3 regions of the Ruminococcus gauvreauii genome follow, and region 2 is predicted to be linked to each of the others. Evidence: riboswitches for the same ligand, from Rfam matches in the RefSeq annotation. Region 2 holds a riboswitch; each other region holds the start of a gene.

Region 1 (4,852 bases), 350 kb from region 2:
AATATTAAAATCATTGCAGAGGGACACCTGGATCTGTACCGGAATCTGAATGAGACGATCAGGGTCTCAAATGACATCAGGGCAACAGAAGAACTTCAGAACATCAGGCTGAATGTATTGGAGCATGAGATGAGAATGCTAAAGTGCAGAGTTGCCTGAGCAGCGCAGATGTAATATTCCTGAAAGCGTCATAAGTTTTTTGAAAAAAGTCCGATTTCCGGATACAGGGATTCTCACCCTGGGGAAATCGGACTTTCTATTTCAGCACTATCAGATATGTACAGCTACTTTTGTTTCAGCCGCCTGAAACAAATCAGGAAAAAGACAATGCCGTATACCGTCGTGATCGGCGTGGCAAGACCGACCAGCATCAGAGATGCACCAGGAAGCCGGGACATCAGTATTGATACCGGGATACGGATGCAGAATGCGGATGTGATTCCCTGCAGCATGACGGGAATGCTTTTGCCGCAGCCATTAAAATATCCGATGCTGCTGAATAATACACAGGTGAGGATACAGTCTGCCGAAAAGCCCCTCAGATAGCTGGCACTCTGCGTGATCACCGCCTGATCGGACGTGAATGCAGCGGACAGCCCGGCACCCCCGAAGAAGCCGGCCACAAACATCACGATTCCGACTGCTATGCCGGAGAACATTGCAGTGTAGAATCCTTTTTTGGCGCGGTCCATTTTGCCTGCCCCCACATTCTGTGCGACGAAGGCTGAGACACTCTGCATGACGGAGGCCGGCACCAGCATGATAAAGGAGACGATTTTTTGGGCAACGCCGTATCCCGCCGATGGCTGAAGGCCCATACCGTTGATGATGGAGTTGATCACCAGGAAGGAGATTTGTACCGTGGTCTCCTGCAGGGCGATCGGTACGCCTATTTTCAGGATCAGCCGCAGTTCTCTGACGAATATCCTGCATTGCTGAAGGGAAAAGGAGATGGGGAGATTCTGACGTCTCAGAACCAGCAGAGAGGCGATCACCGACACCCCCTGTGCCGCGATGGTAGCGATTGCGGCTCCGGTTACGTCCATTTTAAAGACCCCGACAAGCAGCAGGTCTCCGACAATATTGACAATGCATGCGATTCCGACGAACAGGAACGGAAGATTGGCGTTGCCGACACCGCGGAGGATACTGCTGATTACATTATACGCGATGATGATCAGAATACCGCCGGAACAGATACGGATATAAGTGACTGCCTTGTCAAAAGATTCCGCCGGTACCTGCAGAAGATGTGCGATGTTTCCTGCAAACACCTCCAGCAGTATCGTCACTATGATCCCGATGATTACAAACAGTACGATGGAGGTGCCGACCGTATTACCGGATTCCTCCGGCTTTTTTTCACCGATATGCTGCCCTATGACGACCGTTGCGCCCATGGCAAGGCTGGTTATAATGAAAGTTACCATCTGCATAAACGCGCTTCCGGTTCCAACCGCTGATATGCTGCTGGCATCACCGAACTGGCCGACTACCAGCAGATCGACTGCTCCGTATGCTGCCTGAAGCACCAGGGCGCCCAGCACAGGCAGGGCAAACCGTACAATAGCCTGAAAAACAGAGCCCTCCGTAAATGTGATTTTGCTGCTTTTTTCTTTTGCCATTCTTCCCTCCTTATGATTCTTTGGATGTCTGCGTATTCGTAACATAAAAAAGAATAGCCCTCCAAAAAGGAAAGCTATTCCGCTTTCAAACCGACAGCAGATAAGGGGAATCGAACCCCCCTCTCCAGCTTGGGAAGCTAGCATTCTACCGATAAACTATATCTGCATGTATTTTATTATAGCAGTTTTTCATGAAAAATCAAGTGTTTCAGCAATATTTAACAGGGCTGCTCTGCAAAGCTTGCAAACAGAAGTCAATGTTGCTATAATACTATTACAATTTTATAATTGCAGGGGAACTGATGCAGTTGAGAAGGCGGCGCACGTCACGTGGCGCACCTGACCCTTTGAACCTGTCGGTTAATACCGTCGTAGGGAGCAAACAAACACAGTTGGAAGTAGAATGTCTGGGGATTTGCACCCGGGCATTTTTTTCGTTTGCAATTATAATTCTAAAGAAAAAGGAGAGAAAAGTATGAGTGTAAAACAGGAAGCAGCGAAACTGAATACCGGGATGAGAAATACAGTCCCTCTTGTCCATAACATAACAAATTACGTGACAGTCAATGACTGTGCGAACGCCCTACTTGCGATCGGAGCTTCACCTATCATGGCGGATGACATGTTGGAAGCGGCAGATATCACTGCCATATCCTCTGCGCTGGTCATCAATATCGGGACGTTAAACCAGAGAACCATAGAATCCATGATCCTGGCGGGGAAGAGAGCAAATGAGCTGGGGATTCCCGTCGTCTTTGACCCGGTGGGCGCGGGAGCGTCAAAGCTCCGGAACGAGACTACGCAGAGGATTCTGGAGCAGGTTGAGATCAGCATTCTTCGGGGAAATCTCTCGGAGGTGTCTTATGTGGCAGGCCTGTCCGCGTCCACCAAGGGGGTAGATACCTCGGAGGAGGACAGTGACAAAGATGCACTTGCGGTGGCAAAAACGGCGGCGGAGAAGCTCTCCTGCACAGTCGCCGTCACAGGAGCTGTCGATGTGGTCTCGGACGGCGCCCGTGCCGTCAGGATATTCAACGGACATCCAATGCTCTCGAAGATTACAGGAACCGGATGCATGGCAAGCGCAGTTACGGGCGGCTATGCGGGAATGAAACAGGACGCATTCACGGCGGCGGCCGCGGGTGTGATGTCCATGGGTATTGCCGGCGAAATTGCGTATGAAAAGGCGGGACACATGGGAACCGGCAGTTTTCGCGTGGCACTGATGGATGCATTGTCCATGCTGAATGAACAGATGATAGAGGAGATGGGAAAAATTGAAGAAGCAAAACATTGATTATACGTTGTACCTGTGCACGGACAGGGAACTGATGAGTACGGAAACGCTGGAGGAGGCGGTTGAGAAGGCGATCAAAGGCGGATGTACGGTTGTCCAGCTCAGGGAGAAGCATTGTTCTTCGAGAGAATTTTATCAGGCGGCGGTGAACATCCGTGAGATCACAAGAAAATACCAGGTGCCGCTGATTATCAATGATCGCGTGGATATCGCGCTTGCAATCGATGCGGACGGTGTCCATGTGGGACAGAGTGATCTTCCGGCCAGTGTGGTGCGCAGTATCATTGGAGAGGATAAGATCGTAGGGGTGTCTGCCGCGAAGGTCTCCGAGGCAGAGCAGGCGGTGAAAGACGGTGCAGACTATCTGGGAGTCGGGGCGATGTTTCCGACGGATACCAAGACAGATGCGCGCCCCGTTACGATGGAAGAACTGAGGGCGATCCGCAGTGCCGCAGACGTACCGATCGTTGTCATCGGGGGGATTAATCAGAAAACAGTGCATCATTTTAAGGATACCGGAATCGACGGCCTGGCGGTCGTATCCGCTGTTATTGCAGCAGAGGACATCGAACAGGCGGCAAGAGAGATGGTATCAAAATTCAGGGAGTAGAGAATGAGAGAATTTAAAGCGGCAATCTTTGACCTGGACGGCACACTTCTGGATTCGATGGGAGTCTGGGAAACGGTCGATATCGAATTTTTAGGGAAACGGAACCTTGACCTGCCCGAAGACTATCTTGAGGCGGTCACACCGATGGGATTTGAGGCGGCGGCAGACTATACAGTGAAGCGCTTTGGACTGAAGGAAGATCCGGAAGCGATCATACAGGAATGGTATTCCATGGCGAAAGATGCCTATCGAAATACCGTTGCACTGAAACCGAATGTCCGGGAATATCTCGGACTGCTGAAGGAAAGAGGCGTTCGGATTGCGGCGGCTACCTCGTCGGATGAGGAACTGTTTAAACCGGCGCTTGTCAATAATGGTATTGACGGGTACTTTGAACACATCGTCACAGTCCGCGATGTAACACGCGGTAAAGGGTATCCGGATATCTATGAGGAGGCAGCTGCCAGAATGCAGGTGAAACCAAAGGAGAGCGCGGTATTTGAGGATATTTTAAAAGGAATCGAGGGAGCCAGGGCAGGCGGCTTTCTTGCGGTCGGCGTCTACGACCGGTATTCAGAATACGAAAAGGAAGCCATGATCGCACTTGCCGACCGCTATATCTACGACTTTGGTGAATTGATGGAAGGAGAATATAATATCTGATGAAGACAGTATTGACGATTGCGGGCAGTGATTCGAGCGGAGGAGCCGGCATTCAGGCGGATATCAAGACAGTCACGGCACACGGGCTGTATGCGATGAGTGCGGTTACGGCACTGACGGCACAGAATACCACGGGAGTCTATGGGATCATGGAGGTGACGCCGGAATTTCTGGCAAACCAGCTCGACTGCATTTTTAAAGATATATATCCGGACGCTGTAAAGATCGGAATGGTATCTTCGGCGGCGCTGATTGAGGTGATCGCTGATAAATTAAAAGAATACGGGGCGCAGCATATCGTGACGGATCCCGTGATGGTATCGACGAGCGGAAGCCGGCTGCTGGCCGAGGATGCCGCTGAGACTCTCGTTCATACGCTGATCCCGCTCGCGGAGGTGATCACGCCGAATATACCGGAGGCGGAGGTGCTATGCGGGATGGAAATAAAAACAGCGGCGGATATGGAGAAGGCGGCTGTGAAGATCGCAGATTTCACAAATGGAGCGGTATTGATAAAGGGCGGCCATGACCTGAATGATGCCAATGACCTGCTGTATGCAAACGGCAGTTTCAATTGGCTGAACGGTGAGCGTATCAGCAATCCAAACACTCACGGAACCGGGTGCACGCTGTCCTCTGCGATCGCGTGCGGCCTGG
Region 2 (4,852 bases):
AGAACCATAGTAGATGTTAATGTAGCGTCCCATCGATGACCCGTGAGAGTATTCCCCCATGATCCACAGAGGGGGCGCTGTGCTCTCAGGGTGACGTTTCGCTTCCGGATGCATGATAATCCCCCCGTTAAGCTCCTGGAAAAATGCAGGCGGAAGTTCTGCTGATATTTCTTCCAGGATTTCCAAAAATTCTGCTTCTGTCATGTTCTTATCTCCCTGAACGCTGGATTGTTTTTTGTCTTCTTCCCTTTTTATTTATTATAGAGTACCATCCACAGTGACAGGATTCAACAAGATCTTTTTGAGACAGCACCTGCCATCACAAAAACAGGGCGCCGAAAAATATATCAAATACGCTTCGGTGCCCTGTCCTGATTTACTTCTTCAGGAATTGTTTATCGAATTCCGGGTTAAAATAGTAATAATTCGTACTGTCCAGCTGCTCCTTCGTCTTTTCCAGCGCCTCTCCAAATCTCTGGAAATGGACGATCTCTCTGGCTCTCAAGAACTTCAGCGGTTCTCTCACTTCCGGATCCGGAATCATCCTGAGCAGGTTATCGTATACCGTCCTGGCCTTCTGTTCGGCTGCGAGATCTTCGGTGAGATCGGCAATGGCATCGCCTTTCGACTGAAATTCCAGTGCTGTAAATGGAACTCCCGCTGCCGCCTGCGGCCACAGTGCTTTTGTATGGTCAATATAATAGGCATCGAACCCTGCTGTCTTTGCATCCTCGATCGTGACGTCCCTGGTCAGCTGATACACCATGGCGCATATGATCTCCATGTGTGCAAGTTCTTCCGTGCCGATATCCGTAAGAAGACCTCCTACAGCCTTAACGGGCATGGTATAACGCTGTGATAGATACCGCATGGACGCGGACAGTTCACCATCCGGTCCGCCGTACTGGCTGATGATCAGCTGTGCCGTCTTCGGACATGTTTTTGTGATCTTTACCGGAAATTGTAATCTTCTTTCATAATTCCACATCAGATACACGCTCCTTCCCACGGTGCAGGACCACATTCCCATGAAAAGGCCACCCCGTTCACCGACTCACATTCTTTTTCGCAGCTGCAGTTCGCAAGACATGCCTGCGTCAGCGGATAGAACCGTTCACTGAAGATCTTCAGAAGATCAGCGCGCAGCGCTGCACATTCTGCAAACAGCCGGATCGCCTGACTGTCTTCGCAGTGTGTATCCAGATACAGTGTCAGGTCATTCAGCGCAAAGCTGACTTCGCTGATTTTTGTCATCAGCGTTTCACGGTCTGCCTGCCGGGGATCAATTTCCTGATGATTCTCCTGCTGCTTCGCCGGATTCGTGACAGATTCTGCCTCATAAAACGGAAGATTTAAGACAGGAAAAACAGTTCCTTCTTTTAATGCTTCACAAAACCGATAGACTTCTCCCCATTTCTGCATGGGGACACTGGCTATCGCAAGACATTCGTTTCCTTCCATAAATGCAAACTCCTTTCCTTGGATATCAGGTGACATATTTATTATGTGGAGTTCTGCTGTTTTTACTTTGCCATTTTCAAACACTTTTTGTAACTGTCCAGGACGGCGCATCTTCTAGACCGAAAAAGTCGGTCAAGAAGCATCGGATGCTCATCCGATGTGGAAATTGGTGCAGAAAGCGACTTACAAGCAAGCTTGACGCAGCTTTCTGCACCAATTTCCCCGCCGACCTGAACTGTTACTACATTTTAATAATAATGTTAATCCATGATATCGACGTCTTCACCGCGCAAAATTTTATTGATATTGCGCACCGCACACATTTTTCCGCACATCGTACAGGTATCTTCACGCTCGGGGGTAGATTCTGCACGGTACCTTCTGGCTTTTTCTCCATCCATTGCCAATTCAAACTGGCGCTCCCAGTCAAGCTCTCTCCTCGCCTCGCTCATATCGTGATCCCAGTCCCTGGCACCCTTAATTCCTTTCGCAATATCAGCCGCATGGGCTGCAATTTTTGAGGCGATGATCCCTTCCTTTACATCATCCACGGTAGGCAGGCGAAGATGTTCTGCAGGCGTCACGTAACACAAAAAAGAAGCTCCGTAAGTCGCAGCGATCGCTCCTCCGATCGCAGCCGTAATATGATCATATCCCGGTGCAACATCCGTCACGAGCGGTCCCAGTACATAAAACGGCGCACCTTTGCAGATCGTCTTCTGAATTTCCATATTTGCCTGAATCTGATTGAGCGGCATATGTCCCGGGCCTTCGATGATCACCTGAACATCTTTTTCCCACGCCCTCGTCGTCAGTTCTCCGAGAGTTACGAGCTCCTCAATCTGAGATACGTCACCCGCATCCTCGATGCTGCCCGGACGGCAGGCATCACCGAGACTGAGTGTCACATCATACTGCTGACAGATTTCAAGCAGTTCATCGTACCGCTCAAAAAACGGATTCTCATTTCCGGTCAGTTCCATCCATGCAAATATGATGGAACCGCCCCTGGAGACGATATTGGTATGGCGTTTTGATTTTTTAAAACGCTCCGCAGTAGCCCGGTTAATGCCGCAGTGAATTGTCATGAAATCCACACCATCTTCGGCGTGCATACGGACAATATCGATCCACTCATCAGAAGTGATATCCCTCAGGGCTTTATTGTAGTACACAACGGCATCGTAGATCGGAACAGTGCCGATGACAGCAGGGCACTCGGCTGTCAGCTTCCTCCGGAATTTCTGTGTATCTCCAAAAGAGCTCAAGTCCATAATAGATTCGGCACCCATTTTCACTGCCTCCATCACTTTTTCCAGTTCCACATCCATATCCAGACAGTCTTTCGACGTTCCCAGATTGACATTGATCTTCGTCTTCAGCATATCGCCGATACCGTACGGCTTCAGACACTGATGATTTTTATTTGCCGGAATTGCAAGCTGCCCTTTTGCCACCAGTTCTCTGATGCGTTCGGCATCTATCTGCTCGTAATCCGCAACTGTCTTCATGGCGTCCGTGATGATTCCGTTTCTCGCTGCATTCATCTGTGTTGTATAGTTCATATAGTGCTCCTTTTTTATTCTTTTATAAAGTTTCCATGACATGAATTAAGGGATATATTACGCAGGTAATATATCCCTTACAGTCACAACTGAACTATACGCCGAAATATTTCCCTACGTTGGCATTACCCAAATCAGGTTACAAGGTCGAGACGCACAGTCTCCTCTCAGCCCTTCTTAGAGCTCCCTTAATATTTTCACTATTTAGTTATAAGACAATTAATCATTCAATACCTGCAGGTACAGACTCTTAACTGCCTCTTTGTCCATCTCCACATAAGTATTCGTCATCAGTCTCTGCTGTTCTGCGATAACCAGTTCAGCCATCTGATCACAGATTTCTTCTGTCACGCCGTACTCAGACAGTGGTTTTCTGCGGATCAGTGCAGCGAGTGCCTCTTCCAGCTTATCATAAACTTCAGCGCCCTCTGTCTCGCAGCCAAGGATCTCAGCCAGTACGTGGTTGATCTCTTTGATATCTCCATCCGGGTTCATTTTGTAGTAGTATTTCATAACAGTCGTGAACAGCTCGTAATTGGACTCACCGTGTGCCACATGGAACATTCCGCCCAGCGGGAAACTCATCGCATGTACAGCGTTGCAGCCTGCAGTACCGAATGCGATACCTGCATAGTTGCTTCCGAGAACAAAGTCATCCATGATCTCCAGTCTGTATTCCGGTCCTTTTTCGATCATCTGAGTAAATCCGTTCATGATCAGTTCGATCGCTCTTCTGCCGAACATTCTGGACAGGTCTGTATGACGGCGTCCTACGTAGCTCTCAACCGCATGGATCAGCGCGTCGATCGCACTGTACATGAATGGCTGATATGGCAGGCTCTTAACAAGATCCGGAATCAGCACTGCGTAATCTGCAAATAATTCATCATTAGCGCAGCCTTTTTTCGTCTTTGTCTTTGTCAGATAGATCATGGAGATATTGGTCACCTCACTGCCTGTTCCGCATGTGGTCGGGCAGATGATCAGTTCTGTTTTATGTTTCGGCTTAAATGTCGGATTTTCTTTATATGCATCAACGATATCATCCGGTTTCTCAGATGCTACCCATTTTGCCATATCTACAACGGTACCGCCGCCGACAGCGATGATTCTCTTGTACTCTTTATCTTTCAGATCTTTGAAGATAGAATTGTACATCTCATCTGTAGGCTCTGTTGTTCCGTATTTCTCCTGGAAATAGACGTCACATTTCAGATCCAGTGGTTTCATTTTCGGCGTATACAGAAATTCATTCGTGAATAATAAATCGCCTTCTCCGATTTCGAATTCCTTTGCAAAGTCCTCAAATGTGTCAAATTTGTGAATCTCAGTTCTTAATAATAACTGTCTCATTTTTTTCTCTCCTTTTCTATGTTGTTATTTTTTTAACAATTACAAGAAATAAATCCCATTCCCTATTTACCTTACAAAAGCTCTGTTCGCATCTATTACTTATTATTGAAATGATCAAGTTTTTCTTTATTAACAAATGCGGAAAGAGCATCGTGTGCATCCTGTGTTGTAAACAGAGAACCAAAGGAAAGAATCATGTGTTCTGTACTCGTCGGATAGTCTGTCTCGCTGGCAACATTGATTGCTTTCTTCATTGTAGCAACTGCGATCGGTCCGTTTTTGGCAACTTTTTCTGCCATGACCATTGCTTCTTCCATCAACTTTTCAGTTGGTACTACTTTGTTAACAAGTCCGATTCTGTATGCTTCCTCAGCATCGATCCTGTCGCAGGTAAGCAGCAGCTCTCTCGCTCTTCCTTCCCCTACGATCGCCTGCAGTCTCTGAGATCCGCCGGTTCCGGTCATGATTCCAAG
Region 3 (4,852 bases), 560 kb from region 2:
CTCCATACAGCTTAAATTCACTTTTCCTGTTTCCATCACCAAAGGAAGCAGTTCTTCCATTCCCCAGTCCTCTGCGATGGCTGAGAGCGCCTTGTAAAAAAAGTTGTTGACTTCTTCATCTGTGTAGCCCAGAACCGCTGCGTGATAGGCATATGCAGCGACGCCTCGTATGCCGAACAGAATCAGTGATTTCAGGGAACGGATGTCCTCCTGGTCACTCCACAGTTTCTCCATATCATAATTTTCCGTATCTTTGCACGGGGAGCCGCATGCGCTGCAACCCGGCACAACGATCGTCTTCTCACCATTTACGCGGCCGATAAGGCTGCGAAGAGTCTCATCATTAAAATTAACATTGGTAAGGGTTGCAAACAATCCGTCGATGATGATCTGATCTGTATTCTCTGTTTTGGGATTGCCGGCGCAGGCACGGGCCAGTCCGATCAACGCCCCTGTCAGCTCATCCTGCAGTCTCGCCGTACCTGCGGATTTACCGCAGACGCCCGCATTACCTGTACAGCCGGAACACCCTGCTGTCTGTTCACACTGAAAACAAAACATTTTTTGACTCATAATAGAATCTCCTCTCTTCTTCTCATATTGTAATTCTTATTTATCCTAAGACACGCCCATCTTTAGAAATGGTAACCGTCTGCCATGGAATACGTTTTCCGCTGTTTTCAAGCGCTGTCACCGCAGCATGTTCGATACCGGAACAGCACGGAACTTCCATCCGGACCACCGTCACGCTTCTGATTTGGTTCTGACTGATGATTTCCGTCAGCTTATCACTGTAATCGGTTTCATCAAGCTTTGGACATCCGACCAGCGTTACTCTGCCGCGCATAAATTCCCGGTGAAAATCCCCGTATGCATATGCTGTACAGTCAGCTGCGATCAACAGGTCTGCTCCCGCAAGAAAAGGAGCATTTGCGGCCACCAGCTTTATCTGCACCGGCCATTGTCCAAGCTCGGACGCCGCCGCGGGCACGGGCTGTCGGACCGCCATCTTTTGCTTCTGGTTGGCAGCGACAGCCTCCTTGTCGTAATCGGCCGCCTCACGCTCTGTGAAATGTATCGCATCGACCGGACAGGCGGGAAGACAATCGCCCAGACCGTCACAGTAGTCATCCCGCAGCAGCCTCGCTTTTCCATCCGTGATCCCTATCGCACCCTCGTGACAGGCATCCGCACACAGGCCGCATCCATTACATTTTTCTTCATCTATCTGGATAATTCTTCGAACCATTTTGTTTTCCTCCCGTCTGTTATCTTGACTTTATGGGTACAGTATAATAGAATCATTCCAACAAGTATGTTGTTAAAACAACAAAGGAGTGAAAAATGGATTATATTTTTTTATCAAAGACTTTACTGTTTCGAGGGGATTCTCCTGAAGAGATCAAGATTATATTAGACTGTCTGGGCTGTGAACAAAAAACGTTTAAAAGAGGTGAAGCCATCTACCGCTCCGGTGACGTTGTTCAGTCTCTCGGCATCGTGCTGTCAGGCCGGGTGCAGATTGAAAATGATGATCTGTGGGGAAATAAAAGTATTCTGGACAGCGTTGGGCCAGGCCAGGTATTTGCAGAGACGTATGCCTGTGTCCCGGGTGAACCGCTGATGGTGAGTGTGATTGCCGCCGAAGCATCTGAAATCTTATTTTTAAATATCGGACGTGTGCTGAAGACCTGTCCCAACGCCTGTCAGCACCACAGCAGGCTGGTCAGCAACCTGCTCACCATCTCTGCCCGGAAAAATCTGAACCTGTCACGCCGTATTTTCCACACATCATCGAAATCCATCCGGGGCAGACTGATGTCCTATCTGTCATTTCAGGCTGCCCGCCACGGATGTTTTGAATTTACCATACCGTTTAACCGTCAGCAGCTTGCGGACTATCTGAGTGTCGACCGCAGTGCCATGTCCAATGAACTGAGTAAAATGCAGAGAGAGGGACTCCTGACTGCTGACAAGAATCGTTTCTGTCTCAAAGAAGACATCGTGAATAGTTTTTAAAACAAAAATTATTGATTAATTGATCGCCATCTCTTTTACCCGTGCCAGGGCTTTGCTGACAGACGGAATCAGCAGGATCACGATTGTCAGTATCCCCTCTGCAAATATGTATGCGGCATTATATACCAGTGAATACGACAGTGCACCCCATCCTGCCCACGCATATTCCCCGAAAAACAGCCATCCGGAGAGAACCGAGAATACATAGCGTCCCAGGATACCGATGAGATACCCCTTCAGCAGCCCCCGCCTGGACTTTGCAAAGAGTCCGGAGAGTCCAAATGCACCGAAAGCAAGCAGATAGTCGACAATGATCTGTATCGGAAACAGAATATAGGGTCCCAGCAGAAACTGCAGCACGCCATAGGCTGTCGCGCTTAAAAGCCCGGCCCCCAGACCGTAAAAATATCCCGGCAGGCAGATAAACAGCATGCTGCAAAGCGTCACCGCACCGCCGAACGGGAATTCATAGACCTTCAGCATGGACAACACGGATGCCAGAGCAACCGACATGGCACAGAACACCAGCTGACGTGCATTCATGTGTTTTCTTTTTCCTCTGCCAGCAATAACCGAAGCCAGGATCAGCAAAGCAGCCAGCAGTATCCCTACAGCCGCGTATCCCCCTGACGTGAGCGTATATCCATCCTCTGAAGCATTAACAAAAAATGACATCAAAAAAACCTCCTTAGACAGAATTCAGGAGGGTTCTACTGATTATTACACTGCTTCCTTACGCCGGTATGGTCCGGATCAAGTAGTGAGGGTCAACACGTATGGTTCTCTCAGCCCGAAGGCTCCCCTAGCTGAATACTGTATGTTATTCTTTTCTGATTATAGCATCTGACCTGAGAATGTCAATAGAAGATGCATCTTTTCATTTCGCAGCATGTGCCGTGATAATGGTATAACTATATGCGTTTACCGTGATGATGTAGCCGTCCGTTCTCACATACCAGTTTTTCCCGTTTCTTGTGATAACAGCATTGGGAGAATTGATTTTTATTTTGCACCATTCGACCACATTCTCTGTATCTAAAGACAGATTCCTTTTTATTCTCGCCACACCCAATTCTGTTGTGTGCAGTCTGTCCAGCTTTTTCAGCAATTCATAATCTTCATTCATTCTTAATCTACCACCATTCCTTTGTCCAAACTCTGTTTTTCTTTGCTGTCTCACCGTTCACACGAGGCCCTAAGGCTATCGGCGGTCAGCGTGTTTGCGTTTCTCACCATATCGATCGGGGTTCCTGCAAATACCACCTCGCCCCCATTTTTGCCTCCGTCCGGTCCGATGTCGATAATCCAATCCGCCTGTTTCATCACGTCAAGATTGTGTTCGATCACCACCAGGGTGTTATCACGGGACACGATCATATCGAACAGCTCCATCAGATTCTGGATATCAGACATGTGCAGGCCGGTGGTTGGCTCGTCCATCACAATAATTTTGCCCCTCTTCCCCAGTTTCTTCGCCAGCTTGATCCTCTGGCGTTCGCCGCCGGACAGCGTGCCAAGCGGCTGTCCCAGTGTCAGATAGGATAGACCCACCTGCTTCATCACCTTCAGCCGTCTTCTGATTCCGGCATCCTCGAACACTTCCAGCGCCTGTGAAGCAGTCAGGCTCAAAAGCTCCACAATATTTTTTCCTTTGTAGGTACAGGCGAGTGCCTCCTGATTATAACGCAGTCCCCCGCAGGTCTCGCACTCTGTCACAATCGGGTCCATGAAAGCAAGTTCTGTCACGATAACCCCCTTGCCGCCGCACACCGGGCATGCACCTGTGGAATTGAAGCTGAACAGGCCGTCCGGCTTTCCGCTCTCCCGCGCCAGCAGTTTCCGTATTTCATCAAAAAAGCCGAGGTAGGATGCAGGCGTGGAGCGGTTTGTCGCCGTGATGGGGCCCTGGTCCACCATCACAATATCGCTTTCATACTGGCTGGCAAACACTTCGGAGATCAGCGTGCTCTTTCCCGAACCGGCCACGCCGGTCACAACGGTCATAATCCCAAGTGGGATGTCCACGTCTACATGTTTCAGGTTATGGAGGCAGGCATTTCGGACGGGCAGCATGCCCGCCGGCTGTCGGGGATTTGGCTTCAGCGGCATTTTCTGCCGCATTGCCCTGCCTGTAAGGGTATCGGCTTTCAGCAGCTTTTGATAACTGCCCGCAAACACGATCTCCCCGCCGCTCTGCCCCGCCAGAGGCCCCACATCAATTACATAGTCCGCGATAGAGATGACATCTTTGTCGTGCTCCACCACAAGTACCGTATTGCCCTTGTCACGAAGCTGTCTTAGCAGATGATTCATGCGGTAGACATCACGTGGATGCATACCGGCGCTGGGTTCATCAAAGATATAGGTCAGCCCCGTCAAACTGCTGCCCATGTACCGGACCAGCTTCAGACGCTGTGCCTCACCGCCGGACAGTGAAGGAGTTTCCCGGTTCAGATGCAGGTACGGCAGGCCGATCTCTATCATCCTGTCCAACCCCTCTATCATCGTCTGTATCAGAACCCCCACCGTCTGATCTGATATCTGTGACAGAACTTCACGAAGCTGCGTCAGCTCCATCCCGCACATATCCGCGATGGAATATCCCCCAATCCTGCAGTTCAGCACCGTATCATTCAGGCGCTTTCCGCGGCAGTCGGTACACTCGACCTCTGAAATCAGATTTTGTGACCTATCCTGAGTATGCCTGCTCTTGCTGCTGATATCACGGTTCAGAAGAGTCTTTGTATATTTATGAAACAGACCGGTCACTTTCGGATTTTCCGGCTCACCCCTGCCGTCACGCGAACCATACAGAAGCAGATTGTATTCCTCC

Evidence for each region. Region 2 has a riboswitch for thiamine pyrophosphate ahead of thiC (phosphomethylpyrimidine synthase ThiC). Riboswitches for the same ligand answer to the same signal wherever they lie in the genome.
Region 1: another riboswitch for thiamine pyrophosphate. It lies ahead of thiM (hydroxyethylthiazole kinase); the one in region 2 lies ahead of thiC (phosphomethylpyrimidine synthase ThiC).
Region 3: another riboswitch for thiamine pyrophosphate. It lies ahead of NQ502_RS15790 (energy-coupled thiamine transporter ThiT); the one in region 2 lies ahead of thiC (phosphomethylpyrimidine synthase ThiC).

The regions. Positions count from the first base shown of each region.
Region 1 covers NZ_CP102290.1:3,550,380-3,555,231, forward strand. The annotation lists gene NQ502_RS16700 (apolipoprotein A1/A4/E family protein) at 1-159, shown strand, start outside; gene NQ502_RS16705 (MATE family efflux transporter) at 285-1,625, opposite strand; tRNA gene NQ502_RS16710 (tRNA-Gly) at 1,721-1,791, opposite strand; TPP riboswitch at 1,908-2,020, shown strand; gene thiM (hydroxyethylthiazole kinase) at 2,101-2,922, shown strand; gene thiE (thiamine phosphate synthase) at 2,903-3,532, shown strand; gene NQ502_RS16725 (HAD family hydrolase) at 3,536-4,195, shown strand; gene thiD (bifunctional hydroxymethylpyrimidine kinase/phosphomethylpyrimidine kinase) at 4,195-4,852, shown strand, end outside.
Region 2 covers NZ_CP102290.1:3,896,061-3,900,912, reverse strand. The annotation lists gene NQ502_RS18230 (metallopeptidase family protein) at 1-204, opposite strand, end outside; gene NQ502_RS18225 (manganese catalase family protein) at 377-988, opposite strand; gene NQ502_RS18220 (spore coat protein CotJB) at 988-1,461, opposite strand; gene thiC (phosphomethylpyrimidine synthase ThiC) at 1,722-3,026, opposite strand; TPP riboswitch at 3,121-3,226, opposite strand; gene NQ502_RS18210 (4-hydroxybutyrate dehydrogenase) at 3,246-4,379, opposite strand; gene NQ502_RS18205 (enoyl-CoA hydratase/isomerase family protein) at 4,475-4,852, opposite strand, start outside.
Region 3 covers NZ_CP102290.1:3,338,784-3,343,635, reverse strand. The annotation lists gene hcp (hydroxylamine reductase) at 1-573, opposite strand, end outside; gene NQ502_RS15800 (ATP-binding protein) at 614-1,249, opposite strand; gene NQ502_RS15795 (Crp/Fnr family transcriptional regulator) at 1,345-2,019, shown strand; gene NQ502_RS15790 (energy-coupled thiamine transporter ThiT) at 2,035-2,694, opposite strand; TPP riboswitch at 2,733-2,833, opposite strand; gene NQ502_RS15785 (DUF3781 domain-containing protein) at 2,897-3,145, opposite strand; gene NQ502_RS15780 (ATP-binding cassette domain-containing protein) at 3,196-4,852, opposite strand, start outside.